Regions from separate parts of the Rhizobium sp. CECT 9324 genome, predicted to be linked through region 1. Evidence: predicted binding sites of a transcription regulator. Region 1 holds the regulator's gene; each other region holds the start of a gene.
What was found. Region 1 encodes PhoB, which activates phosphate uptake and scavenging genes when phosphate is short. Its sites were predicted from a motif close to TGTCATNNANCTGTCAT; they were not measured.
Positions count from the first base shown of each region.

Region 1 (7,192 bases):
CGCATGCAGGCGGTTTTCCGCCTCGTCGAAGACGACCGACTGCGGACCGTCGATGACCTCATCCGTCACTTCTTCGCCGCGATGGGCGGGAAGGCAATGCAGGAACAGAGCCTCGCTGTTGGCCTTCTTCATCAGCGCCGCATTGACCTGGAAGGGCTGGAAGACATTGTGGCCACGCGCCTTGTGTTCCTGGTTCATCGAGATCCAGGTGTCGGTGATGACCGCATCGACACCTTCGACGGCGCGATCGGCATCATGGCACAGCATGATCTCGCCGCCATTGTTGCGCGCCCAGTTGAGGATCTTGTCGTCCGGCTCGGAGCCGAGCGGCACGGCCATGTTCATCTTGTAGCCGAAACGGGCAGCGCCTTCGACCAGCGAGTGAAGGACATTGTTGCCGTCGCCGGTCCAGGCGAGCGTCTTGCCGGCGATCGGGCCGCGATGTTCCTCGATGGTCAGGATATCGGCCATGATCTGGCAAGGATGGGTGAGATCCGTCAGTGCGTTGATCACAGGCACAGTGGCATGTTCGGCCATTTCCAGCAGGCGGGAATGATCGGTGGTGCGGATCATGATCGCATCAACGTAACGCGACAGGACCTTGGCGGTGTCGCCGATGGTCTCGGCGCGGCCGAGCTGCATCTCGGTACCCGACAGGAACAGCGTCTCGCCGCCGAGCTGGCGCATGCCGACATCGAAGGAAACGCGGGTACGGGTAGACGGCTTCTCGAAGATCATCGCCAGCATCTTGCCGGCCAGCGGCTTGTCGGCCGTGCCGGCCTTGGTTGCCTGCTTGCGGCTGCGCGCATCGTCCATCATGGAGCGAAGGTCGACGGCGGAGACCGCGGAAAGATCGAGGAAATGCTTTGGAGATGCCATAAATGTCTACCTGTCCCTGCGCATATTAAGCGATTGCTGCGGCCTTTTCGCGGACCTTCTCTGCCGCAAGCTCGATGCGACGCAGGCCGTCGCGTGCTTCCTCAGCCGTCGTGACGAGCGGTGGCAGAAGACGGATGACATTGTCGCCTGCCGGCACGCCGAGAAGATGCTGGTCGCGCATGGCCATCAGCAGGTCGGTATTCGGTCCCTTGGCCTTGATGCCGAGCATCAGGCCTTCGCCGCGGATTTCCGCGATGACATCGGGGAAACGATCCTGCAGCGAGGCAAGCCCCTGGCGGAAGACGAGTGCGACATCACGCACCTGATCGAGGAAACCATCGGCCAGCACGACATCGAGCACGGCATTTCCGACCGCCATGGCGAGCGGATTGCCGCCATAGGTAGAGCCATGGGTGCCGGCTTTCATGCCATAGGCCGCCTCTTCGGTGGCGAGGCAGGCGCCAAGCGGAAAGCCGCCGCCGATGCCCTTGGCAACTGCCATGATGTCCGGCGTGATGCCGGCCCATTCATGGGCGAAGAACTTACCGGTCCGGCCAACGCCCGACTGCACTTCATCGAGGATCAGCAGCAGATCATGCTCGTCACAAATGGCGCGCAGCTCGCGCAGCATCTCGACGGGGATGGCGCGGATGCCGCCCTCGCCCTGAACCGGCTCGACAAGAATGGCAGCCGTCGCATCGGAGATGGTCGCCTTCACGGCATCGATATCGCCGAAAGGAACCTGGTCGAAACCCGGAGCCTTGGGTCCGAAGCCCTCGAGATATTTTTCCTGGCCGCCGGCGGCGATCGTCGCGATGGTTCGGCCGTGGAAGGCGCCTTCCATGGTGATGATGTGGAATTTCTCCGGGTGGCCCTTGGTGAAATGATAGCGGCGCGCGGTCTTGATCGCACATTCCAGCGCTTCGGCACCGGAATTGGTGAAGAAGACACGATCAGCAAAGGTGGCTTCGGTCAGGCGCCGGCCGAGCATTTCCTGGCCAGGCACATCATAGAGATTGGAGACGTGCCAGAGCTTTTCGGCTTGCGCCTTCAACGCTTCGACCAGATGCGGATGGGCATGGCCGAGAGAGTTGACGGCAACGCCGGCGGCAAAATCCAGGTAGCGTTCTCCGCTCTCGGTAACAAGCCAGACGCCCTCGCCTCGCTCGAAACGCAGTGGCGCCCGATTGTAGGTCTGATAAAGCGGCGTCGCTTTGGTCATGGCTATCATCATCCTTGATTGGCGGCGTTCAGCGGCGACAGAACAGCCGTGGGCAGGTCAAAAATTAAAAATGCCGCCTTGCGGCGGCGGGGGCACTATCGGCATTTAACCCAGCAATGTCAACGAAACTTACTGGAAAATGAGGGCTTCCGGGCATTTGCCGCGACCACCGGACGCCATGGCGCCGGGTCCATTTGTGAGTGTTGCAGACTTGACTCACTCGGGAAGCAAGTTGGGGAAAACCGGGAAATCGATTCCAGATGATTCTCCCGACTCTTGTCACAGAGTCACCCGACCAGTAGGTTAACATTCAATAAATTGAGCAATGCGGCGGAAATAGTCACCGACAGTAACGAGGCGGTTTTTGTTTCGAATTCGTTCGAAGCAACGGTGAGGGATTCTGCCATCACACACGCGAGCGGCGGAGAATTACAGCATGAACTGGACTGATGAACGCGTTGAGAGACTAAAGCGCCTGTGGGCCGAAGGCTTGAGCGCGAGCCAGATCGCAGCGCAACTAGGCGGCGTCAGCCGCAATGCGGTTATCGGCAAGGTACACCGGCTGAACCTGCCAGGTCGCGCCAAGGCCGGCGGAAGCACATCTGCAACCCGCGCCGCCAAGCGTCCGGCACCGGCAACGCAGCGTCCAGCGGCATTCCAGGGCCGCACCGCAACGACGACCCGCACGGTAACCCGCGCGGCTGGCGGCAACATGCTGAAAGAAGAGGTCGAAGTCGATATCTTCGAAGAAGTCGAAGTCTCGCGTCCGTCGAATGTCGTGGTGCCGATTTCGCGTCGCCTGGCCTTGACCGAACTGACCGAGCGCACATGCAAGTGGCCGATCGGCGATCCGATGAAGGACGATTTCCACTTCTGCGGTTGCGAAATCAACGATGCCTCACCGTATTGCGGCTACCATGCCAAGATGGCCTACCAGCCGGTGAGCGAGCGGCGTCGGGCGGCCCGCTAAGGGCCGACGGCAAACGCCAGATACAAAAAAAAACGGGCCGCTGGGCCCGTTTTTTTTATTGCGCGCTGTACCCTGCCGAGGGTTCAGACTTCCATGGAATAGCCCGCACCGCGGACGGTGCGGATGACATCCTGCATGTTGGAAAAGTTCAACGCCTTGCGCAAGCGCCCGACATGCACATCGACCGTGCGTTCGTCGACATAGATGTCATGGCCCCAGACGCCGTCGAGCAACTGCGAGCGTGAAAAAACCCGACTGGGCGAAGCCATGAGAAACTCGAGCAGCCGGAATTCCGTCGGCCCGAGGCGCACTTCGCGGCTCTTGCGATGGACACGGTGGGTCTCACGATCCAGTTCGATATCACCGCAACGCAGCACGCTCGACAGAACCTCGGGCTTAGCACGGCGCAACATCGCCTTCACACGCGCCATCAGTTCCGGCGTCGAGAACGGCTTGACGACATAATCGTCGGCACCAGTCGCCAGGCCCCGGACGCGCTCGCTCTCTTCGCCACGCGCCGTCAGCATGATGATCGGCAGCCGCTCGGTTTCCGGGCGCATGCGCAGGCGCCGGCACAATTCGATGCCTGAAACGCCCGGCAGCATCCAGTCGAGGATCAGCAGGTCCGGCACGCGCTCCTGGAGACGAAGCTCGGCTTCGTCACCACGCAGAATGGTCTCGACCTCGTAGCCTTCGGCTTCGAGATTGTAGCGGAGGAGGACGCTCAACGCCTCCTCATCCTCTACGACAGCTATTTTCGGCAGCATGGAAGGCAAAACCCCATTTGTGACGGCTTACTCGTTGATCGCGCCGACGGAGGACGTCAGGTCTTCCTTCGGACGCTCGCCCTCGGGCTGGGCACCGGTCGTCATGTAGTAGATTGTCTCGGCGATGTTGGTCGCGTGGTCACCGATACGCTCGATGTTCTTGGCGCAGAAGAGAAGATGCGTGCAGCTGGTAATGTTGCGCGGATCTTCCATCATGTAGGTCAAGAGCTCGCGGAACAGCGAGGTGTACATGGAGTCGATCTCTTCATCGCGGTCGCGGATCGATTTTGCCTTTTCCGCCGAACGGGTGGTGTAGACGTCGAGCACTTCCTTGAGCTGGGCAAGCGCCAGGTCGGAGAGATGTTCGATGCCGCGGGCGAGCTTGCGAGGGATGCCCGAGCTCTGAACCGCCATGACGCGCTTGCAATTGCTCTTGCCGAGATCGCCGACACGCTCGAGATCGCTGGCGATGCGCAGCGCGCCGATGATTTCGCGAAGGTCGGCGGCGACCGGCTGACGGCGGGCGATCATGACGATCGCCTTGTCGCCGATTTCGCGTTCGGTGGCATCCATGATCACGTCGTCGGAAATGACCTTCTGGGCGAGTGCGCCATCGGTATTGACCAGCGCACGGACGCTTTCGGCGACCATCTGTTCCGCCATGCCGCCCATCTCGGAGATGCGGCGCATCAAGTATTTCAGCTCGTCGTCAAAGGCCGACAAAATATGGGAAGAAGACATGTTTTAGCTTCCTGATAAGAGAAACGACTGCAAGGGGAACAGCGGATCAGCCGAAGCGACCCATGATGTAGTCCTGCGTGCGCTGATCGTCTGGATTGGTGAACATCTTGTCCGTATCGTTCTCTTCCACCAGATTGCCCAGGTGGAACATGGCCGTGCGCTGCGAGACGCGGGCAGCCTGCTGCATCGAGTGCGTGACGATGACGATGGTGAAGTTGGTCCGCAGTTCGTGGATGAGTTCTTCAACCTTGGCCGTCGCGATCGGATCGAGCGCCGAACAGGGCTCGTCCATCAGGATGACTTCGGGGCTGACCGCAACCGCACGGGCAATGCACAGGCGCTGCTGCTGACCGCCGGACAGGCCAGTACCTGGGCTGTCGAGACGATCCTTGACCTCGTTCCAGAGGCCGGCCTTCTGCAGGGCAGACGTCACCAGTTCGTCAAGATCAGCCTTGGAACGCGCCAGGCCGTGGATACGCGGGCCATAGGCAACGTTTTCATAGATCGACTTGGGGAACGGGTTCGGCTTCTGGAACACCATGCCGACCTTGGCGCGCAACTGCACCGGGTCAACCTTGGGATCGTAGATGTTTTCGCCGTCGATCGAGATATGCCCTTCGACACGGCAGCTCGCGATCGTGTCGTTCATGCGGTTGATGCAGCGCAGGAAAGTCGACTTGCCGCAGCCGGACGGGCCGATGAAGGCGGTCACGGTGCGCGGGCGGATTTCGATATTCACATCGATGATGGCGTGCTTGTCGCCATAATAGACCTGAACGTCGCGGGCGGAAATCTTGGTTTCGTTCATGGTGGAAGCCTTCGTCGGCGTCGTTGTTATGTTGCTCGTGGACATGTTGTTCATCTCTACGCTCCTTTTACCAACGACGCTCGAAGCGGCGGCGAAGAATGATTGCAATTAGGTTCATCATGATCAGAAAAACCAGCAGAACGATGATCGCACCGGATGCACGCTCGACAAAGGCCGGGTCGCCGCGCTGGGTCCAGTTATAGACCTGAACAGGCAGGGCTGAGGCCGGGTTGAACAGACCTTCCGGAGGACCGGCAGGAAACTCGCGGACAAATGCCACCATGCCTATGAGCAGCAGCGGTGCGGTTTCGCCGAGTGCACGGGCAAGGCCAATGATCGTGCCGGTCAGAATGCCGGGCATCGCCAGAGGCAGAACGTGGTGGAAGATGGACTGCATCTTGGAGGCGCCGACGCCAAGGGCGGCGTCGCGGATCGACGGCGGCACGGCCTTGAAGGCAGCGCGGGTGGCGATGATGATCGTCGGCAGCGTCATCAGGGTCAGCACCAGACCACCCACGATCGGAGCCGACTGAGGAAGGCCGAAGAAATTGATCAGCACCGCGAGGCCGAGAATACCGAACACGATCGAAGGCACCGCAGCCAGGTTGGCAATATTGACCTCGATCAGGTCGGTAAAGTGGTTCTGCGGGGCGAATTCTTCGAGATAGATCGATGCCGCGACGCCCAGAGGAAGCGACAGGCAAACGACAATCAGCATCATGTAGACGGAGCCGATGATGGCAATGCCCAAGCCAGCCGCTTCCGGACGCGTATCGGACGCATCCGGCGCGGTAAAGAAGGCCCAGTTGAAGCGTGTCGTCAGGATGCCGGCTTCCTTGAGCTTGTCCGCCAGCATGAGCTGTTCGGGTGAGGTATTGCGATCGAGGGCCGCGCTTTCCATGGTCACGCGGCCCTTGTAGAAGCCGTCGATGCGACCGGCCGCCAGAAAGTCGAAGGAGTGCGTGCCTCCGATGACCGAAGGATCGGCCAGAACAAACCGACGCAGATCGGCCGGTGCCTCCTTGGAAATCAGCTCGGCAGCAGCCTTTGCATTCATGGTGTCGACGGCGATGCCCTTGGCCGCCATCACGTCGCTGAGTGCCTGCTCGATCAGCGGCACATAAGCGAATGTCGAGGCCTTGGCGATGTTTTCCGGGTTCCGGTCGCCGGCCTTGTCCAGGCGAGCGGGGTCCAGATAGACATCGAGCGAGATGTAGGTCTGGCGGAAGGCCGATGCGCCATTCGACAGGATCGACACAAGCAGGCCAACAAGAGCCAGCATGCCGATGCATACGGCGATCTTGCCCATCAGGCGGAACCGTACCTCTGCAGCATTGCGGCGGCGGGTGCGATCATCGGGGGCAAGCAGCGACTTGCCTTGCGGCGGAACGGCGGTGTTGCTGAACACGGAGATGTCGGTCATTCGTACTGCTCCCGGTATTTGCGCACGATATAGAGGGCCATCACGTTCAGCCCGAGCGTGATCACGAAGAGGGTCAAGCCGAGAGCAAAGGCCACCAGCGTTTCAGGACTTGAAAATTCCGTGTCGCCGGTCAACTGGCTGACGATCTTCACGGTGACGGTCGTCATGGCTTCGAATGGATTGAGATCGAGTTTGGCAGCGGCACCCGCACCCAGCACCACGATCATGGTTTCGCCGATCGCGCGGCTGGCGGCGAGCAACACAGCACCGACGATGCCGGGAAGTGCCGCCGGCAGGACGACCAGCTTGATGGTTTCCGACTGCGTCGCGCCGAGGCCGTAGGAACCGTCGCGCAGGGCCTGCGGAACGGCGTTGATGATGT
Region 1 covers NZ_CAKKMZ010000001.1:1,015,073-1,022,264, reverse strand. Annotated here, with positions in the region: gene argF (ornithine carbamoyltransferase) at 1-879, opposite strand, end outside; gene LQ231_RS04870 (aspartate aminotransferase family protein) at 905-2,101, opposite strand; gene LQ231_RS04865 (GcrA family cell cycle regulator) at 2,538-3,071, shown strand; gene phoB (phosphate regulon transcriptional regulator PhoB) at 3,155-3,838, opposite strand; gene phoU (phosphate signaling complex protein PhoU) at 3,866-4,579, opposite strand; gene pstB (phosphate ABC transporter ATP-binding protein PstB) at 4,626-5,387, opposite strand; gene pstA (phosphate ABC transporter permease PstA) at 5,455-6,810, opposite strand; gene pstC (phosphate ABC transporter permease subunit PstC) at 6,807-7,192, opposite strand, start outside.

Region 2 (7,192 bases), 1.8 Mb from region 1:
TTGCGAGGTTTTGCCCTGCCAGGGTTTTGGGGGCGATATCCCGCCAATCGAATGGCTGAACCGCCAAGTCTGCATGTCTCAGCGGGGCCAGCATGAGTGTGTCGCGCAGATTGTTCGTCAGCTTGTTCAGAGTTGCCAACGGCGTGTGGTAAAGACTGTGGGCGACAATGCGACTGTCAACGATCATTCCGTCGAAATAGAGCAGGTGAACGAGGGAATACGTCTGGCGCATGCGATTGAAAAATTGCGCAGGCTCGACACGCTGATCCTGCTCGAGCCAATCACGCAGTCCGAAATAGGCCTCCGCAGATGCCATGGAAAAAACCCTAAAACCAAGGGTTCAGAATGGTTTGGCTTGCTGCGAATTGTCCAGCGGCAATCTGTCCTTGCCGCTGGTAATCGGCCGAAAACCTTGAAGGCCGTCGTCCCGCGGTGGGGCGGGCGACGACGTTATGCCGGTTGCGAGGCTTCCACGACCGCCAGGGCCGCCATGTTGACGACGCCGCGCGACGTCACCGAGGTTGACAGGACGTGAGCCGGCATGGCGGCACCCAGAAGGATAGGACCGACATGCAGTGCATCCATCATGGTGCGCATGATGCCAAGCGAGATGTTGGCAGCATCGAGATTCGGGAAGACGAGCAGGTTGGCTTCGCCCGTCAACGTACTGTCCGGCATGGCCCGTTTGCGCAGTGCTTCCGACAGCGCCGATCCGCCCTGCATTTCGCCATCCACCTCCAGTTCGGGTGCCTCCTGACGCAAGATTCCGAGCGCACTGCGCATCTTTGTGGCGCTTGGCGAGGGGCGCGAACCGAAATTGGAGTGCGACAACAAGGCTGCTTTCGGGGCAATGCCGAAGCGCCGGATTTCCTCGGCGGCGAGCCTTGTCATTTCCGCGATTTCTTCAGCCGAAGGGTCGTCGGTGACAAAGGTGTCGGTAAAGAAGATCGCGCCACGCTGCGAGATCAGCAGGCTGAGACCTGAAAAGTCGCGCACGCCGGGGCGCTTGCCGATAATCAGCCGGACGTCACGCACATGGCGGTCGAAACGGCCTTCGACTCCGCAGATCAAGGCATCGGCATCACCGCGCTTCACTGCAAGTGCGCCGATTACCGTGGTGTTCGTGCGGACAATCGTGCGGGCGGCTTCCGGGTTGATGCCGGCGCGGCCGACAATGGCAAAATAGTCATCGACATAGTCGCGGTAGCGCGGATCGTCTTCCGGATTGACCAATTGGAAGTCGACACCCGGACGGATACGGAGGCCGTAGCGCTTGAGGCGGGTCTCGATGATTTGTGGACGACCGATCAGGATTGGTTCGCCGATGCCATCTTCAAGCAGGACCTGGGCAGCGCGCAGGACGCGCTCATCTTCGCCCTCTGCGAATATGACGCGTTTTTTGGTGGCTATTTTTGCCGCAGCGAAGATCGGCTTCATCACGAAGCCGGAGCGGAAGACAAAGCGGTTCAACTGGTCGAGATAGGTATCGTAGTCGCTGATCGGACGGCGAGCGACACCACTGTCGGCTGCGGCGCGGGCCACAGCCGGGGCAATGCGCAGGATCAGGCGTGGATCGAACGGCGAGGGAATGAGGTAGTCGGAACCAAACGTCGGTGTCTCGCCGGAATAGGCCTTGGCGGCCACTTCCGAGACTTCCTCACGTGCCAGCGCTGCAATGGCACGCACGGCGGCCATCTTCATCTCTTCGTTGATGGTGGTGGCGCCGCAGTCGAGTGCACCCCGGAAGATATAGGGGAAGCAGAGAACGTTGTTTACCTGGTTGGGGAAGTCCGAGCGGCCGGTGCAGATCATCGCATCCGGGCGCGCCGCGCGCGCTTCTTCAGGCATGATTTCCGGCTTTGGATTGGCCAGGGCCATGATCAGCGGGTTGGGCGCCATCTGTACGAGCAGCTCAGGCTTCAGTACGCCTGCCGCAGACAGTCCGAGGAAGACGTCGGCGCCGTGGATGCTGTCGGCCAGCACGCGCTTATCGCTTTCCTGGGCGTAGACTTCCTTCCAAGGGTCCATGAGCTCATTACGGCCCTTGTAGACCAGGCCTTCGATGTCGTGGACCCAGATATTCTCGCGCTTGGCGCCAAGGATGACGAGAAGATTGAGACAGGCGAGTGCTGCGGCGCCGGCGCCGGAGGCGACGATCTTGACCTCCTCGATCTTTTTTCCTGCGAGTTCGAGGCCGTTGAGGATCGCAGCCGCGACGATGATCGCCGTGCCGTGCTGATCGTCATGGAAGACCGGAATGTTCATCTTGGCGCGAAGCTGGTCTTCGACTTCGAAACACTCCGGAGCCTTGATGTCTTCGAGGTTGATGCCGCCGAAGGTCGGCTCCAGGGCCGAAATCGTCGAGACCATCTCATTGACCGTCGGCGCTTCGATTTCAATGTCGAAAACATCGATGCCGGCAAACTTCTTGAACAGAACTGCCTTGCCTTCCATCACCGGCTTGGAGGCGAGAGGGCCGATATTGCCGAGACCGAGAACCGCGGTACCATTTGAGATCACCGCAACGAGGTTTGAGCGCGCCGTATAATCGTCGGCGGCAGCGGGGTTTTCCTGAATGGCAAGGCAAGGTGCAGCGACGCCTGGCGAATAGGCCAGCGCCAGATCACGCTGGTTGCCGAGCGGCTTGGTCGCCTGGATTTCCAGTTTCCCCGGTCGCGGATAGCGATGATAGAAAAGCGCCTGCTCATCGAGGTCCGCAGAGGTGTTGGAGGCTTGCGGCTTGTTCTTGTCCTGGGAATTCATCGGCTCACCGGCAGTTTCTTGAAGGGGAAGTGTGGGTTCCTCAATACACGAATTGCCCGCAAGTGGTAGCCGCTAAGTGTGCTGTTCGGTACTGTGTCATCTTCCTGAAACACGACTCTGGTTAAGCGCTTGATAAAGAGTGCTAGAGGACCGCGACGTGGAAGAAGCCAGCGAAATCCGCCAATTCAGGACACTTTTCATCTCGGATGTCCATCTTGGTTCGAAAGCGGCCAAGACCGATTTCCTTCTCGATTTCCTGCGCCTGCATGAGGCGGAGACGATCATTCTGGTCGGAGACATCGTTGACGGATGGCGGTTGAAGCGCAGTTGGTACTGGCCGCAGGAATGCAACGACGTTGTGCAGAAGCTGTTGCGCAAGGCGCGCAAGGGCACGCGGATCGTCTACATCCCCGGAAATCACGACGAATTCCTGCGCGGCTTTCCGGGTACCCATTTCGGCGGTATCGAGGTCGCTGAGCGTATGATCCACGAGACGGCCGACGGGAAGAAATATCTCGTCCTGCATGGTGACGAGTTTGACGTTGTCGTGCGCAATGCCCGACTGCTCGCCTATCTGGGCGATTGGGCCTACGACACCGCGATCGCGATCAACATTTTCCTTGCAGCCGTCCGGCGCCGTATGGGCATGCCTTATTGGTCGTTTTCGGCCTGGGCGAAACTGCAGGTCAAGCATGCCGTCAATTTTATCGGCGAATTCCAGAAGGTTGTCGCCGAAGAAGCCCGCCGGAACGAGGTCGATGGCGTTATCTGCGGCCATATTCACCATGCGGTCATGGAAGACATCGATGGCATCCACTATGTCAACACGGGTGACTGGGTGGAAAGCTGCACTGCCATTGTCGAGCATCACGACGGCCGGTTTGAGTTGATTTCCTGGGCGCACAAGATCGGTGAAGCAGCTTCTTCCAAGCGAATCGCATCGCCGATGGTTCCGATTTCGTTGCCGGCGCTGGCTGACATTGCCGAAGCTGAGGGCGTCCGCGCAGCCTGAGCGCAGCGGACAGGTGCTGGAAAGCGACAGCCCAGCCAGATTAAAGCCATGGTGTGCGATTAATTCCCAGTTAAGGATTACATCGCCATTTGCGATGGTTATAGTGCACTTCCATTTTGTAGGATTTGCGTGGACGGGATTCGTTGTGGCCCGTCATTTTGGAAGTTGTCTTAGCCTTGAACTCGGTTCAGCCTGAAATCGCGCGTATCACGATCGATGACCTGCCGGAGGGGCGTGGGCGTGTCATTCGGCTCGCCGGAAACTGGAAAAATACCAGTCTCAGCGCCATGGTCAAAAGCGCAGGCAGCCTTGTGGATGACAAGTCCGGGGTTGCCGAAACCGTGGATCTCGACAGTGTTGTCAGCATGGATACAGCCGGCGCCTGGCTGGTTCGGCGTTTCGTCGCGCAGCGGCAGGCTGACGGGCGCGACATTTCGATCGAGGGCGGTACGCCTGAGATGCGTGAACTGATCAATGCGCTGCCCGACCGCGTTCAGCCTCCGGAAAAGAAGAGCAGCCGCAGCAGCCTGTTCGAAACCATCTTCGCACCCGTGGGGATGCTGACAGTCAGTCTCTGGGAAGATTTCGTCGCCATGATGTTTGTGCTCGGCTCTGCCGTGCGCGGCGCCCAGACGAAATTCGGGAGAGGCGGTGGCGTTTCGCCCGCCTCCGTGGTCAATCAGCTCGACCACATGGGCGTTCGCGCCATGCCGATCATCATACTGATGTCGTTCCTGATCGGCGCGATCATCGCGCAGCAGGGTGCTTTCCAGCTCCGCTATTTCGGTGCCGAAGTGTTTGTCGTCGATCTTGTCGGCATTCTACAGTTGCGCGAGATCGGCGTGCTGTTGACGGCGATCATGATTGCCGGCCGTTCCGGCAGCGCCATAACGGCCGAAATCGGTTCGATGAAAATGCGCGAGGAAATCGATGCGTTGAAGGTCATTGGCCTCAACCCGATCGGCGTGCTGGTTTTTCCGCGCCTCGTCGCACTGACTATCGCGTTGCCATTGCTGACCATTGTCGCCAACTTTTCTGCACTTTACGGCGCAGCAGTGGTCGCCTGGGCTTATTCGGGCATCACCTTCGATGTCTTCATTACCCGATTGCATGATGCCGTCGATTACTCGACCCTTGCTTCGGGCATGATCAAAGCTCCGTTCATGGCCCTGATTATCGGTATCGTCGCTGCAGTCGAAGGCATGAAAGTTGGCGGTAGCGCGGAATCGCTTGGCCGGCATGTAACCGCCGCCGTGGTCAAATCCATCTTTGTCGTCATTCTCGTGGATGGGCTGTTTGCCATATTCTACGCGGCCATCGATTTTTGAGGACGCGCATGGAAGACCAGACAGGCAAACAGAAAGAAGTCCGGCAGGCAGAAGTTCGGCAGGCAAAAGACCGGGAAACAATCCTTTCCGTCAAAGAACTGACCGTTGCCTTCGGCGACAATGTCGTGCTCGACAAGCTGGATCTCGACATCTATCGCGGTGAGATCCTCGGGTTCGTCGGCGCGTCCGGCGCCGGTAAATCCGTATTGATGCGCACCGTGCTCCGGTTGCTGCCGCGCCGCTCCGGCAAGATCGAAATCCTTGGTGCCGACTATGACGAGGTTGACGAGCGCGAGCGCACGATGCTCGATACGCGGCTTGGCGTGCTTTTTCAGCATGGCGCCCTATTTTCTGCCTTGACCGTCAAGGAGAACATTCAATTGCCGATGCGCGAATACCTGGATCTGCCGCAATGGCTGATGGATGAGCTCGCCTATCTAAAACTCGAGCTGGTCGGTCTCCACCCCGATGCCGCCGACAAATATCCTTCCGAACTCTCGGGCGGCATGATCAAGCGCGCGGCACTTGCGCGGGCGCTCGCCCTCGATCCGGATCTCGTCTTTCTCGACGAGCCGACGTCGGGGCTTGACCCGATTGGTGCTGCTGAATTCGACGATCTGATCGCTCGGTTGCGCGATACCCTTGGATTGACCGTCTATATGGTCACCCACGATCTCGACAGCCTGTTCTCCGTCTGCGACCGTATCGCCGTGCTGGGTCAGAAGAAGGTTCTGGTCGAAGGCACGCTCGAAGACATGCTCGCCTGTGATGATCCATGGGTGCAATCCTATTTCAAGGGCAAACGAGCCCGCTCCATTCCTCGGCCGGAATCGTCCGGCGTGCATCCGGTAGAGTGACTGACACATGGAAACCAAAGCCAACTATGCCCTCGTCGGCTTTTTCACCCTGCTGGTCATCGGCGCTGCCTTCGGCTTCGTCTACTGGATGGCGGAGTATGGCAGAGGCGGCCCGGTTGCGCCGCTTGCCATTCGCATTCCAGGCTCGGCCAATGGCCTGAGCATCGGCTCGCCGGTGCGCTTCAACGGCATTGCCGTGGGTTCAGTCCGCAATCTCTATATCGACAATGACGACCCGCAGTTCTCGGTGGCGTTTACGGAAGTGCGCGCCGATGCGCCCGTGACGTCCTCCACCAAAGCGGTTCTGGAAATCCAGGGTCTGACAGGGGCTGCCTATATCGAGCTTTCAGGCGGGACAGCCGACGACAAGGAAAACATCCTTGCCAAAGCAATGGCGACCGGGGAGCCAGCGGTTCTGATGGCCGATCAATCGAGCGTGACAAACCTGCTTTCCACCGCGGACAAGATCCTTCAGCGCGCCAATGATGCCATTGGTGATTTGCAGGGCTTTATCGGCGATGCGCGCGCGCCTCTGACCAATACGGTGAAAAATGCCGAGGTGTTCTCCAAATCGCTGGCCGACAATGCCAAGGGCATCGATCAGTTCCTGAAAAGCGTAAGCGCATTGTCCGATTCCGTGTCGGGCCTTTCCGGGCGCCTGGATTCGACCCTCGGTGCGGCCGAAGACCTGTTCAAGGCGCTGAATTCGGAGAAGATCGACAAGATCCTGACCAATACCGAGCGTGCGACAGCAAATATTGCCAGCGCAGCAGATCGAGTTGGTCCGGCCATCGACAGCTTCCGGCAGACGGCAGAGACTTTCCAGCGCTTCGGCAGCAACGCCGACCTGACCCTGCAAAAGGTGTCCAAGCTGGTTGACGCCATCGATAGCCAGAAGGTCGGCAAGGTCGTGGACGATGTCTCCGTGGCATCGGCTGATGCGCGCACCGCGATTGCCGGCTTCAAGGATCTTTCGGTCAGCATCACCGGTCGCAAGGATGATATCAACAAGGCGATCGACGACTTTACCCAACTCGCCAATCGTCTGAACAATGCCTCTGCGCAGGTGGACGGGATCCTGAAGAAGGTCGACAGCTTCCTCGGTTCCGACGACACCAATTCGCTGAGTGCCGAAGCGCGCAAGACGCTGGAGCAGATCCGTCTGACGGCTGAAAACCTCAATGCCCGGATCGGACCGATTGCGGAGAACCTGCAGCGCTTCTCCAGCACCG
Region 2 covers NZ_CAKKMZ010000001.1:2,855,151-2,862,342, reverse strand. Annotated here, with positions in the region: gene LQ231_RS27220 (helix-turn-helix domain-containing protein) at 1-316, opposite strand, end outside; gene LQ231_RS14005 (NADP-dependent malic enzyme) at 451-2,763, opposite strand; gene LQ231_RS14000 (UDP-2,3-diacylglucosamine diphosphatase) at 2,921-3,775, shown strand; gene LQ231_RS13995 (ABC transporter permease) at 3,952-5,103, shown strand; gene LQ231_RS13990 (ABC transporter ATP-binding protein) at 5,112-5,960, shown strand; gene LQ231_RS13985 (MlaD family protein) at 5,968-7,192, shown strand, end outside.
Region 2: a site for PhoB is predicted at 2,858-2,874, ahead of LQ231_RS14000 (UDP-2,3-diacylglucosamine diphosphatase). Genes of this name have one in related genera too.

Region 3 (7,192 bases), 2.3 Mb from region 1:
GCGCCATTCGATCCGGTCGAAGCAATTGAGGATGTGGCAACGCTGCTCTCGGCGGCGGCCTCGGAAAAGGATATCGAGCTGCTGGTTTGCGGCGATCAGGCGGTGCGCCACACGGTTCTCGGCGATCCCGGCCGTTTCCGTCAGATCGTCACCAATCTGGTGGGAAATGCGATCAAATTCACCGAAAAGGGTCATGTCCTGATCGATGTTTCGACCCAGCTCATCGGCGCTGGCGACAGTCTGCTGCGGCTCCGCATCGAAGACACCGGCATTGGCATTGCTCCGGACATGCAGAAGCAGATCTTCGATAAATTCTCGCAAGTCGATACGTCATCGACGCGTCGCCACGAGGGCACAGGTCTTGGACTTGCGATCACATCCGGGCTGGTCAATCTGTTCGGCGGTTCGCTCGAACTGGAATCGGAACCCGGTCGCGGTTCGATCTTCACCGTCGAGATCCCGATGCCGATTGTGGCCGACCGCAACCGGCAAAAGACCATCCCGCCAAGCGTCAAGGATGCGCGGGTGCTGGTGGTTGACGACAATGCTGTCAATCGCCGCATCGTTACCGAGCAATTGTCGAACTGGGGCTTCGATGGCCTGGCCGTCGAAGACGGTGAGACGGCGCTGCATATCTTGGCTGAGGCCCACAGAACCGGCCTGCATATCGACGTGGTCATTATCGATTATCACATGCCGGTGATGAACGGCATCGATGTGGCGCGGGCAATCCGCAGCGACGGACGATTCGATGACTTGGCGTTGATCTTCCTGACCTCGATGGACATGGTCGGCGACGATCAGATCTTCCAGAGCCTGAAGGTGCAGGCGCATCTGATGAAACCCGCGCGGGCCAACCTTCTGAAAGGTGCGATCGTCGATGTGGTGCGGGCTGCACGGATCCACGGCGGGCTGCCTCTCTCCTATGCGTCGTCGCCGGCGCCATCACCTTCGGCAGTGCCACCCGTCGCTACGGCCGCCAGCCGATCTTCCACCGCTGATAGAGCGAGCGAGACAGCCTATGCGCCGCAGCGGCAAAGGCCGAAGGTGCTGATTGCGGAAGACAATCCGGTCAATCAGATTGTCTTCCGCCAGATCCTCAACGGCAGCGATGTCGACTACCGCCTTGTGGAAAACGGCCAGCAAGCGCTGGACGCGTTTCGGCAGGAAACGGTTGACCTCATCCTGATGGATGTCTCGATGCCAGTGATGAACGGCCATCAGGCAACCGCGATCATTCGCGCCGAGGAAAGCCGGCGCGGTAAGGGTGAGCATGTGACGATCATCGGCGTCACCGCCCATGCGCTGGACAGTGACCGTGAAGCCTGCCTTGCCTCCGGCATGGATGATTATCTGTCAAAGCCGATCAGCCCGGAATTGCTGCTGCGCAAGATCGAGCAGTGGAGCATGGCCTTCGGGCGCGCTGCTGTCCGGTTCTAGTGCATTTCCGGCGAAAACGGAGCGGCCTTCCATGCTCCATCTCTTTGTTTTTAAGCAATTCCGGACGCAAAGCCGGTCCCCATTTTTGCTGGAATTGCTATAGTTCAAGCCGAACGGATTCCGCACAGCATTTCGCGTTTTCCGGCAAAGCCCGGGCGGCGCTCGAGCGCATAGCCTGCGGCAATCAGATTGCGGCGGACGAAACCGGCGGCCGCGTAAGTCGCAAAACTGCCGCCTGGTGCCGTGTGATCGTAAACGAGCTGCATCAGTTCCGCTGACCACATGTCGCTGTTTTTCGACGGAGCGAAACCATCGAGGAACCAGGCGTCGAAACTGTGCGGACTGGCGCTGAGGTTTGTGAAGGCATCACCGCAGACAACGCTCAAGGTCGTCTGCGCGTCCAGCGCGACGGTCACGATCCCGGACGGGTCTTGCGGCCATTGCGCGACCAGAGCCTTGCGTTCCGCATCGATTTCTGGCCAACGCGACAGCGCCCGATCGATCTCGTTCGCCTGCATCGGATAAAGCTCGAAGGAGATGAAATGCAGACGGCCGCCGGGCTGGCGATGCTCCTTCCACCGCCGCCATGTTTCACACGCATTCAGGCCGGTGCCGAAGCCGAGTTCGCCGATTGTAAAAGGCTCGGCCGACTGCCAGCGGTCCGGCAGGCCATTGCCGGCATGGAAGACATGGCCGCATTCGAGCCGGCCATCGGTCTGGCAATAAAAATGATCGCCAAAGGCGGTCGAATAAGGCATATCGCCGTCGTGCCAGGTCAGTGGCTCAGAGGTTTTGTTGGTTTCCGGCGTTGTGTTTGAATGGGTCATGTCATGTCCGATAAATCGGCTTCGATCTCCGGTCAATTGCAGACGGAGCTGCTGATCATCGGCGGTGGCATCATGGGCTTATGGGCCGCGCTTCTGGCCGAGCGGCGCGGCATCAGGACGATGCTGGTCGATGCCGGTGCGATTGCCGGTGGAGCCAGCGGTGGGCTTCTCGGTGCGCTTATGCCCTACATGCCCGACAAATGGGATGCGAAGAAGCAGTTGCAGTTCGACGCCCTAGTGTCGCTCGAGGCCGAGATCGCCGATCTTGAAGCCGCGACGGGCCTGTCGGCCGGTTACCGGCGCTCCGGCCGGCTGATCCCGCTACCGAAGCCGCATCTGCGTGTCATTGCCGAGCGCCATTCCAAGGACGCGCTGCGCAACTGGCATCAGGGCGATCATCAATTTTTTTGGAACCCACTAGACGGATCGCCATGCGGCGATGGCTGGCCGGCGGACGAGTTCGCCGTGGGCGGCTTGGTGCAGGACACATTTGCCGCGCGCGTTTCACCGCGCGGACTGACTCACATGCTGGCGCGAAGGCTGGAACAGGCCGCGCGCGTTGCCGTGACCGAAGGCCTAGCTATCGAGGCGATCGATGCCGCGACATCGACCGCCGTCTTTCGTGACGGAACGAAGGTGGCGTTTGGCCATCTCGTGGTCGCGACCGGGCATCACTCATTCGACTTGCTGTCTACGATTGGCCCGGCGCTGGCAAAACCTCTCGGTCAGCCGGTCAAGGGGCAGGCGGCACTGTTGAAGGCGGAGATCGCACCGGACCTGCCGCTGCTCTACCTCGACGGGCTCTATATCGTGCCGCACGAAGGCGGACAGGTGGCGATCGGCAGCACCAGCGAGAATCACTTTAATGACGCGACGTCCACGGATGTGTTGCTGGACGATCTGCTTCTTCGCGCATGCAGGCTTGCGCCGGTGCTGGAGGGCGCCGAGATCGTCGAACGGTGGGCAGGACTGCGCCCGAAGGCGATTGACCGCGACCCTATGGTCGGCATCCATCCCGATGCTGAGCGGGTTGTTGCTTTGACCGGTGGGTTCAAGGTCAGCTTCGGACTTGCCCATGTTTTGGCGAATGCGGCACTGGATGCGGTCGAAGGCAAGGCCATGGCGCTTCCGGACAGTTTTTCGCTGGCACATCACATTCGCGTGGCTGTTGATTGAAACCACTGTACGTTCGCCATACGCGCCTGGCGGCATTGGTGCGATCCAGCTTTCCATCGATCAGTTTTGATAAAGGAAATGCTTACATTCTTCGTCATACTGTCACGCAAATCACCTAACCACTTGGTTGAAACGGCACATGCTAATGTGCCTTCAACGAGCCAGGAGGAGGTGCTCGCATGCGGTACGCCATATGTTTCACACCGCCCTCAGGGGACCCGCTGAGCCTCGCCGCGGCCAGCTGGCTTGGGCGTAATGTGTATTCCGGTTATCCTGTCGACCATCCCGGCCTCAAGGGCCTGGGCATTCATGAAATCGCTTTTCACACCGCCATGCCACGCCGTGTCGGCTTCCATGCGACGTTCAAGGCGCCGTTCAGGCTGAGTGAGGGGAGCAGCGAAAGTGCGCTGCTGCGGGAGCTGATGCATTTTGCCGGAAGCATGGAGCCGGTGGTTCTCGACGGTTTGGACGTTGGCCGCATCGGTGACGTCTATGGTCTGGTGCTGGACCGGCCATGCGCGGATATCGACTATCTGGCCGCCTCGGTCGTGCAGGCCTTCGATGGCTTTCGCGCGCCGCTGAGCGAAATGGAAATCGAACGACGCAATCCGGAACGCCTGTCTGCGCCGCAGTTTTCCAACCTGCATCGCTGGGGCCATGCCTATGTGATGGATGAGTTTCGCTTTCACATGACCTTGACGGGACCGCTGCTTGCGCGTGATTTTCCGCGCATCGAACAGGCGATGCGGGCGCATTTCGATCAGGCTTTGAGCGAGCCTGTTGTCGTTTCCAATCTGGCACTGTTCGTCGAGGCTGAGCAGGGCGCGCCTTTCACAGTGCATTCGCTGCATCCGATGGGCAGGGTGTCCAATCGCAGGATTGCCTGAACCACTCGGCTGCTGTGTTGCAGCGAAAAAGCGGCTGTAGCGTCTCGACAGGACATGCCCGTCTGCTTAGCCTCACGGCGACAACAGCAGAGGTGATTTGATGACGCCCGAGACTTATCCCCGTGATCTCGTCGGTTATGGCCGCAATGTTCCCGATCCGAAATGGCCGGGTGGGGCCAAGATCGCGGTCCAGTTCGTGTTGAACTACGAGGAGGGCGGCGAAAGCTGCATTCTCGATGGCGACCCGGCCTCGGAAAACCTGTTGTCGGAGATCGTCGGGGCTGCGGCCTGGCCGGGCCAGCGCAATCTCAACATGGAATCGATTTATGAATACGGTTCACGCGCCGGGTTCTGGCGCCTGCACCGGCTGTTCACCGAGCACAATGTGCCGGTCACCGTCTACGGCGTGACACTCGCCATGGCGCGCAACCCGGATGCGGTTGCCGCGATGAATGAAGCCGGTTGGGAAATCGCCTCGCATGGCTATCGCTGGCACGAATACAAGGACTATCCGGAAGAGAAGGAACGCCAGCACATTCTCGATGCGGTGCGTGTGCACACTGAGGTGGCGGGCGAGCGACCCTACGGCATGTACCAGGGCAAGCCGTCGGACAATACGCTCAGGCTGGTGATGGAAGAGGGCGGGTTCCTCTATTCGTCCGACAACTATTCCGACGACCTGCCGTTCTGGGTGCCGGATCAGAATGGCAAGCCCTTTCTGATCATTCCCTATACGCTCGACACCAATGACATGCGGTTTGCCACGCCGCAGGGTTTCAATTCCGGCGATCAGTTCTTTGCCTATCTGAAAGACGCTTTCGACGAGCTCTACCGCGAAGGTGAGGCAGGGCAGGCCAAGATGATGTCGGTCGGTCTGCACTGCCGCCTCGTCGGTCGCCCTGGCCGCATTGCAGCGCTGCGTCGCTTTGTCGAATATGTACTGTCTCACCAGGATGTCTGGGTGCCGACACGGCTGGAGATCGCCAAACACTGGCATGCACATCACAAGCCTGAATGGTAAGGGGTGCGGCTTTCCCCAGCCGTCGCGGCACTCCGACTGAAATGGCGAAACGTTCCAGCCGTGCGGCGGTCTTGGTTGAGGATTGCGCCCGACGGTCGCACCGCGTTGGGTGCGTGTGCAAGGCACAATGTTCGCCGGTTTGGATGTAAAGTGCTTGTCTTTTTGAGCCTCGACAACGCGGTGACGCTTCGCTAATCCTTAGGCCGATACGGTCCGGACGTGCGCCGCGCGGAGCCGCAATACCTTCCTCGCCCCGGCCATCGGCCTCGGGCAAACCACACCGAGAATCGGGGCTTGATATGGACAGAGCGGAAATCGTTGCGCGCTTCGGCGGCGTTTTCGAGCACTCGCCCTTCATCGCAGAGCGGGCCTTCGACGCCGGCTTCATTGCCGAGCCGCTGACGGCAGCCGATGTGCATGACGGAATGGCCGCGATCTTCCGCACCGCGAGTACCGATGAACGTCTCGGGGTCCTGCGGGCGCATCCCGATCTTGCCGGGAAGTTGGCGATTGCCGGCGATCTGACCGAGGACAGCCGCAAAGAGCAGGCGGGCGCCGGGCTCGATCGGCTGAGCCCGGATGAGCACGAGCGCTTCACCGCGTTCAACACGGCCTATACCGAGAAATTCGGCTTTCCCTTCATCATTGCGGTGAAGGGTCTGACCAAGGACGATATCCTTGCCGCTTTCGAACAGCGGATCGAAAATAGCCGCGAACAGGAACTCGATACCGCCTGCCAGCAGGTCGAGAAGATTGCCCGGCTTCGCCTTGACGGTCTTTTGCCGGAGAATAGCTGACGCGTCTGAAAACTCGACCATCACCGTGCCCGATTTTGCGGCCATCGCCTTCACTCTCGCGTAGGCCACGGTGCCCAAGGGCGAGCCGTCTCCGATCGAAATCTTCGCGCCGCTCAACCGCCGCGTTCGATCCAGACTTCTAAGATGACAATGGCAAAGACATGGACGGCTGGGAAGGTCATCGAATACAAGGCCGTACCCCTGAAACGACAAAGCGGGCGCTCCGGCCCGCTCGTACGCACACATCAAACGCTGCTCTTTACAAGGGCGGCCTTTGGTATCGTATGCCAGTCTTACTGCTTGCGCGTCTCATCAGCCTCGCGGATCGCTTCTTCGTGGTACCAGCTGGCCGCGCCGCTCTCATAGATGACGGGCTTCACCGCTGCACGGTCGCGCATTTCCTTGAGCCTTTGCAGGTTCCGCACTGGGAATTCGTAGATTTTCGCCGATTCCCGAACCATGTTCGTTGTCATGCTACTGCCTCTCGTTTCAACCGAGTGTTGTCTCGATAACTCTAGATATCACAGCCTAAACTGATATGCACATGAAAAGTGCAAAATGCCTAATCTATAGGCAGTATTTCTGCATTTTATTAGGTGGTCGACAAATCATCAGATTAAGCTGTCGCAAGGATGTGTGGTGAAAACACTCAAAGGCAGCGCAAGGTTCCTTCGGGACAAGGGTTTGGCGTTCAATGGCGGCCTGTTTCGGTTGCCGATTTACCGCGCACTTGCGGCAAAATGCATCAGTTGCATGACGGTGGCGTCAAGTTGGCACGCTTCCTGCTTTTATCTTGGGTGACTCGCCGGCCTGCCGGAGAATCACCCCCCTCTGTTGCGCTTCCATGGCGAGCGCTTGACTGAAGAGAGACGATTGATGACCAAGTTCAAGCTCGAGTATATCTGGCTCGACGGCTACAAGCCGGTGCCAAACCTGCGTGGCAAGACGCAGATCAAAGAATTCAACGAATTTCCGACCCTGGACCAGTTGCCGCTGTGGGGCTTCGATGGCTCGTCGACGATGCAGGCCGAAGGCCATAGCTCC
Region 3 covers NZ_CAKKMZ010000001.1:3,288,659-3,295,850, reverse strand. Annotated here, with positions in the region: gene LQ231_RS16060 (PAS-domain containing protein) at 1-1,440, shown strand, start outside; gene mnmD (tRNA (5-methylaminomethyl-2-thiouridine)(34)-methyltransferase MnmD) at 1,545-2,267, opposite strand; gene LQ231_RS16050 (FAD-binding oxidoreductase) at 2,271-3,443, shown strand; gene LQ231_RS16045 (DUF1045 domain-containing protein) at 3,623-4,330, shown strand; gene puuE (allantoinase PuuE) at 4,431-5,351, shown strand; gene uraD (2-oxo-4-hydroxy-4-carboxy-5-ureidoimidazoline decarboxylase) at 5,651-6,148, shown strand; gene LQ231_RS16030 (DUF2735 domain-containing protein) at 6,442-6,621, opposite strand; gene LQ231_RS16025 (glutamine synthetase beta-grasp domain-containing protein) at 7,025-7,192, shown strand, end outside.
Region 3: a site for PhoB is predicted at 3,533-3,549, ahead of LQ231_RS16045 (DUF1045 domain-containing protein). Genes of this name have one in related genera too.

Region 4 (7,192 bases), 340 kb from region 1:
AATATTTCTCGACAAATGCGTCTGCCTTGAGTGCACGAAAGTCCTCAAGTGCTGCAAAAAGCCGGTCATGCGCCCAGTCCCACCAGGCAAGCCGCTCCATGCCGTCCGCCACCGCCTTGGGAAACCGCTCGCGAATGAGCTTGGCCGGCACGCCGCCGACGATCGTATAGGGTGCGACATCCTTGGAAACGACGGCCCCGGCACCGATCACCGCGCCATTGCCGACCGTGACGCCGGGCAGCACGGTTGATCCGTGACCGATCCAGACATCGTGGCCGATGGTCACGCGGTTCCCGCGGCGCCACTCGAAGAAGTCGTGGTCGTTTTCGGCGCCCTCGAAATAATCCGCTGCCCGGTAGGTGAAGTGATGCAGCGTTGCCCGCCAGGTCGGATGATTGGTGGCGTTGATACGCACGCTGGCGGCGATGTTGGCGAACTTGCCGATCGTCGCGCACCAGACGGCACCGTCATGCATGATGTAGGAATAATCGCCCATCTCGACTTCTTCGAGCCGGCAGCGTTCCGACACTTCGATATAGCGGCCGAGCGTGGAATTGTTCACCCGTGCTGTCACGTGAATGTAGGGCTCAAGACCGAGTTGCTTGCTCATGCGGCCACTTTCCGAGGTGAAAATTGCGAAACGTCGAGAATGCGGTCGGCCACCAGTTCACGCACTTCCTCGTCGTGGAAGATGCCGAGAAGCGCGACGCCTTGCGCTTTCTTGGCGCGGATCATCTCGACCACGACGGCGCGGTTGGCCGCATCCAGCGATGCTGTCGGTTCGTCGAGCAAGAGGATCGTATGGTCGGTGATGAAACCGCGGGCGATGTTGACGCGCTGCTGCTCGCCACCGGAAAAGGTCGATGGTGGCAATTGCCAGAGATCGTGCGGCAGGTTGAGCTTTGCCAGTAATTCGGAGGCCCGGGCGCGGGCCTCTTCGGTCGAAACACCGCGGGCAACCAGCGGTTCGGCCACGACATCCAGTGTCGAGACCCGCGGTACGGTGCGCAGGAACTGGCTGACATAGCCGAGCGTGCCACGTCGGACCTCCAGCACCTGGCGCGGATCGGCGCTGGCGATGTCGATCATCTTGTCCTGGTGGTTGATCAGAATCTGCCCGGCATCGACGGCATAGTTGCCGTAGAGCATCTTCAGGATCGAGCTCTTGCCGATGCCCGACGGACCGCCGAGCACGACGCATTCGCCGGTGGCGACCGAAAACGAGACATTGGCGACGACGGGCAGCTTGAGGCCGCCGCGCAGATGCATGGTGAAGCTCTTCGAGACTTCGGAGACGACGAGGGGCGTTGCCATGGTTTTTCTCCGTCAGACCTGCAGGATCGAGGATACGAGCAGCTGGGTATAGGGTTCGCGGGGATCGTCGAGCACGCGGTCGGTGAGCCCTTGTTCGATGACATGGCCGTCCTTCATCACCATCATCCGGTGCGACAGCAGGCGGGCGACGGCAAGGTCGTGGGTGACGACGATGGCGGAAAGCCCGAGATCGTTGACCAGGCCGCGCACCAGGTCGAGCAGGCGCGCCTGCACGGAGACGTCGAGGCCGCCCGTCGGCTCGTCCATGAAGACGAGACGAGGCCCGGTCACCAGATTGCGGGCGATCTGCAGGCGCTGGCGCATGCCGCCGGAGAACGAGCGCGGCTGGTCGTCGATGCGGTCCGTTGAGATCTCCACGCGCTCAAGCCATTCGTTGGCTGTCTGGCGGATATTGCCATAATGGCGGTCGCCGATTGCCATCAGCCGTTCGCCGACATTGGCGCCGGCCGACACCGTCATGCGCAACCCGTCGGCGGGGTTCTGGTGCACGAAACCCCAGTCAGTGCGCATCAGGAACCGGCGTTCCGCCTCGCTCATATGGTAGAGCTCGCGGTACTGGCCGTCGCGCATGTGATAGTCGACGCTGCCGGTCGTCGGCATCAGCCGGGTCGACAGGCAGTTGAGTAGGGTGGTCTTGCCCGAGCCGCTTTCGCCGACGATTGCCAGCACTTCGCCGGGCCACAGATCGAAGGACACCGTATTGCAGCCGATCCGGGTGCCATAAAATTTCGACAGGTTGCGCACCTTGAGAAGCGGTTGGTCGCTCATTCCGCAGCCTCCTTGCTGGCGGCCAGCATCGCGCCGACATGGCCCTCTGCCTGGCGGGTTTCGCAGTGGTCGGTATCCGAGCAGACGAACATCCGGCCGCCCTTGTCGTCGAGCACCACTTCGTCGAGATAGACATGTTCTGCGCCACAGAGCGCGCAGGGCTTGTCGAAGGTCTGGATCTCGAAGGGGTGATCCTCGAAGTCCAGGCTGACGACCTCGGTAAACGGCGGCACCGCATAGATCCGCTTCTCGCGGCCGGCGCCGAACAGCTGCAAGGCCTCCGACATGTGCATCTTCGGATTGTCGAACTTCGGTGTCGGCGAGGGATCCATCACGTATCGTCCATGCACCTTGACCGGATAGGCATAGGTCGTGGCGATGCGGCCGTGCTTGGCGATGTCCTCATAGAGCTTCACATGCATCAGCCCGTATTCTTCCAGCGCATGCATCTTGCGCGTTTCGGTCTCGCGCGGCTCGAGGAAGCGCAAGGGTTCCGGGATCGGCACCTGATAGACCAGCACCTGGCCTTCCCGCAGCGTCTCTTCGGGAATGCGGTGGCGCGTCTGGATGATCGACGCCTCGCCGGTATGGGTGGTGACGGCAACTTCGGCGACCTTCTGGAAAAAGGCGCGGATGGAGACCGCATTGGTCGTGTCGTCGGCGCCCTGGTCGATGACCTTCAGCACGTCGTCGGGCCCGATGATCGAGGCGGTGACCTGCACGCCACCGGTGCCCCAGCCATAGGGCATCGGCATTTCGCGGGAAGCAAACGGCACCTGGTATCCCGGAATGGCGATCGCCTTCAGGATGGCACGGCGGATCATCCGCTTGGTCTGTTCGTCGAGATAGGCAAAGTTATAGGTGGCGAGATCGCTCATTCCGCAGCCTCCTTGATATCATTCTGTTCCTGGCGCGCGGCTTCATGCTTGGCCCGCATGCGGCGCACGAGATCGAGTTCGGCCTGGAAGTCGACATAGTGCGGCAGCTTCAGATGCTCGACAAAGCCGGTCGCCTGCACGTTGTCGCAATGGGAAATGACGAATTCCTCGTCCTGGGCCGGGGCGACGACATCCTCGCCGAATTCCTGCGTGCGCAGCGCCCGGTCGACCAGTGACATCGACATCGCCTTGCGTTCGCTCTGGCCGAACACCAGGCCATAGCCACGGGTGAACTGCGGCGGCGCCTTGGCCGAGCCCTTGAACTGGTTGACCATCTGGCATTCGGTCACGCGGATCTCGCCGAGCGACACACAGAAGCCGAGTTCCGGCACATCGAATTCGATCTCGACCTGTCCCATGCGGATTTCGCCGACAAAGGGATGCGTGCGGCCGTAGCCGCGCTGCGTCGAATAACCGAGCGCCAGCAGAAAACCCTCGTCGCCGCGTGCCAATGCCTGCAGCCGAAGATCGCGCGGCATCGGAAATTCCATCGGCTCGCGGGTGATGTCGCCGGCAATATGGTCCTGCGGCATCTCGCCATCCGGCTCGATCAGGCCTTCGCCATCGAGAATGTCGGAGACGCGCATGACATATTCGCCGCCATCTTCCCGTATCATCGGCTCATCGACACTCTCGTCCTCAAGCAGCGACGGGTCGAGAAGGCGGTGGGTATAGTCGAAGGTCGGTCCGAGCAACTGGCCGCCGGGCAGGTCCTTGTAGGTCGCCGACACGCGCCGCTCAACGCGCATCGCACCCGTTTCAACCGGCAGCGATGTGCCGAAGCGCGGTAGTGTGGTGCGATAGGCACGCAGCAGGAAGATCGCCTCGATCATGTCGCCGCGCGCCTGTTTCAAGGCAAGGGCGGCCAGCGAACGATCGTAGAGCGAGGCTTCCGCCATCACCCGGTCGACAGACAGGCCAAGCTGTTCGATGATCTGGTCGATGGTGATGCTCGGCAGGGTCCGGTCGCCGCGACGTTTGTCGGCGAGCAGGCGATGCGCATTGGCAATGGCGGTTTCGCCACCTTTGACGGCTACATACATGGCTCAGGCCTCCAGAGCGGTGATCTTGCAGGTGCGGGGCAAGGCAATCAGTTGGCGCCCGGCGGTCAGCACGACATCGACGCCGCGCGGAAACAACGCGCGATTGTCGGTCCATTGCCGGAGAAACATCTCCGGCAGACCCTTCGGCGCGATCTGCACCGTCTCGCGGATGCCGGGGCCGGACAGCTGCAGAAGCCTGCCGCCGTCCAGCGCCTCGACTTCAACGATGATGGTCGTCGAGCGGTCCGGATATTCCTGGCTGCCCAGGGCAAAATGCGCGAAGGAGGGCAGCATCGCCTTGACCTCGGCAAAGGCGAACCGAGCCTCGATCTTTTCCCGGGTCAAAGGCGCACCGGTGTGGAAGCCGATCCACTCGGGCAGGGCCGATTTGCTGAGGCCGGGCGTCAGCCACACGGGCGTGTCGTGATCGCAAAGCGTCAACAGCAGCGCACCCGCGGCAATGCCAAGCGGTGCCGGCGGCGCCACTGGCGGAAGCACGGCACCCAGCGTCCCTGGTCGCGCCATGCAGTCCATCAGCACCCGAAAGACGTTCTGCGCGTTGAAGACGGCATCCGGGAAGCCGCCGATCAGGCTTTCATTCTTGTTGTCCATCAGTCTTCTCCCCGTACCATGGTGAAGAAATCGACCTTCGTGGCGGCCGTTTCCTGCTCGGTTCGCATCTTTTCGTCGGCGATCCGTGCTGCGACCAGGGCCAGCAGGCCCGTCTCCAGCACCCGCCTTTGCGCGTCGTCCTGGGCGAGGGCGTCGATTGCCGCGGCAAGCGTCACCGCAGCCCGGTCTGTGCCGAGCCGGTAGCCATGGCCGATTTCCCCGGTGGAGAGACGGACGCTGGCGCGGCTCACGGTCGCTTCGCCGAGATTGAAGGCAGCCCCACCGCCGCCGATCCGTCCACGCACCATCACCAGTCCGGTCTCGGGGCCACGCAGCGGCGCAAAACTCGGTGCGGGGGAGAGGCTGTCGAAAGCGGCCTGCAGTTCCGCCTTTGTCGCGCGTGCGAGCAGATCGACGATATGCTTTCGACCGGAGTGTTGCTCTGTCATCGTTTGTTTCACAGCGTCCATTGCAATTCCTCATAATGTCTAGTAATATAGACAACCATACAAGTTAATGTATGAGTAAACGCCAGGCATGACAAGCATATGACAGGAGCGGGCAGCCGGTGATCCAGAGACAGAAAGGCGTGGCCCTGTGGCGGCAAATTTCAGACCGGATCCGCGCCAATATCGCCAGTGGCGCCTATGACGCTTCCGGCATGGTGCCGGCCGAAACGGCTCTGGCGGAGGAATTCGGCGTCAATCGCCACACCGTCCGCGCAGCCCTGTCGGCCTTGGCGCAGGAAGGCATGGTCCGTGCGGTGCAGGGTCGCGGCACCATGATCGAACGGCGCGACAAGTTCGATTTCCCCATCGGCCGCCGCACCCGCTTCACCGAAGGTATTGGCGATCAGGCCCGAGACATCAAGGGATTGCTGTTGAGCGCCGCACGGGAGGGTGCAACGGCGGAACTCGCCCGCCATCTGAAGCTGCCGGCAGGTACGGAAGTCCTGCGTCTTGACGGCGTGCGCAAGGCCGATGGCCGTGCCGTTTCCTGCTCGACCATGTGGTTCCCGGCGGCCCGTTTCGAAGGCATAGACGAGGCATTCCGCCGGACGGGTTCGATCACCCAGGCACTCGCTACCTGTGGCGTGCGTGATTATCTGCGCGAAGTGACGGAAATCTCTGCCGTGCATGCTGAGCCGGACGATGTCGCGACGCTGGAACTGACGCCGGGCGCCATCATTCTCATCACCCGCGCCCTGAATACGGATGTCGACGGCGTGCCGATCCAGTATGCCGTGACCCGCTTCCCCGCCGACCGGGTCCAGTTCACCATCCGCAGCTGAAACGCAAGAAGCCGCCTTGCGGCGGCTTCCGAAAGCTTTGTCCCAGACGCGCTTAGTGGGCGCCGGACATGTCGCCGAGCACTTCCTTGGACGCGACGGTCGAATCGGCGTTGAGCTTGTAGACCATCGGCACGCCGGTCGCGAGATTGACGTTGAGGATCTGCTCCTTGGTCAGCTTGTCGAGTACCATGACCAGCGAGCGCAGCGAATTGCCATGCGCCGCAACCAGAACCTTCTCGCCCCGCAGAACCCGCGGCAGAATCTCGGTCAGGTAATACGGCCAGACGCGCGCGCCGGTGTCGCGCAGGCTTTCGCCGCCCGGCGGCGGGATATCGTAGGAACGGCGCCAGATATGCACCTGCTCCTCGCCCCACTTGGCGCGGGCATCGTCCTTGTTGAGGCCCGACAGATCGCCGTAGTCGCGCTCGTTCAGCGCTTCGTCCTTGATTGTCTCAAGGCCCGTCTGGCCGACATTCTGCAGGATGATGTCGCAGGTCCTCTGCGCCCGGCTCAGCACCGAGGTGAACGCCACGTCGAACGTGATGCCGTAGTCGGCGAGCGCCTTGCCGCCGGCATTGGCTTCCTTGACGCCGAGTTCCGTCAGGTCCGGATCGCGCCAGCCGGTAAACAGGTTCTTCAGATTCCAGTCGCTCTGGCCATGGCGGACGAGCACGAGTGTACCGGTCATCGACAATTCCTTTTCTGACGATCAGTGGGTGGAAGAAAGCCCGAGAACATCGAGCATGGTATAACGGCCGGGTTTCTTGTCCCGGGCCCAGGTCGCGGCCTTGACGGCGCCACGGGCAAAGATCGAGCGGTCAAGCGCGCTGTGCGACAAAGTCACCAGTTCGCCTTCGCCGGCCAGAATGACGGAATGTTCGCCAACGACGGAGCCGCCGCGCAGCGTGGCAAAACCGATCGAGCCTTCTTCACGCGCGCCCGTATGCCCGTCGCGAACACGGACCGAAGCGTCGGCCAGGTCGACGCCACGACCGGCAGCGGCAGCCTCGCCCAACAGAAGGGCCGTGCCCGAAGGCGCGTCCACCTTGTGCTTGTGGTGCATTTCCAGCACCTCGATGTCCCAGTCCGAGGCTTCAAGCGCTTTCGCCGCCTGCTGGACCAGAACCGACAGAAGATTGAGCCCGAGGCTCATATTGCCCGACTTGACCACGCGGGCATGCCGCGCGGCCGCATCGATTTTCGCT
Region 4 covers NZ_CAKKMZ010000001.1:676,241-683,432, forward strand. Annotated here, with positions in the region: gene LQ231_RS03125 (DapH/DapD/GlmU-related protein) at 1-610, opposite strand, end outside; gene phnL (phosphonate C-P lyase system protein PhnL) at 607-1,314, opposite strand; gene phnK (phosphonate C-P lyase system protein PhnK) at 1,327-2,103, opposite strand; gene LQ231_RS03140 (alpha-D-ribose 1-methylphosphonate 5-phosphate C-P-lyase PhnJ) at 2,100-2,981, opposite strand; gene LQ231_RS03145 (carbon-phosphorus lyase complex subunit PhnI) at 2,978-4,084, opposite strand; gene phnH (phosphonate C-P lyase system protein PhnH) at 4,088-4,696, opposite strand; gene phnG (phosphonate C-P lyase system protein PhnG) at 4,696-5,166, opposite strand; gene phnF (phosphonate metabolism transcriptional regulator PhnF) at 5,268-5,987, shown strand; gene LQ231_RS03165 (2,3-bisphosphoglycerate-dependent phosphoglycerate mutase) at 6,040-6,675, opposite strand; gene dapB (4-hydroxy-tetrahydrodipicolinate reductase) at 6,697-7,192, opposite strand, start outside.
Region 4: a site for PhoB is predicted at 5,234-5,250, ahead of phnF (phosphonate metabolism transcriptional regulator PhnF). Genes of this name have one in related genera too.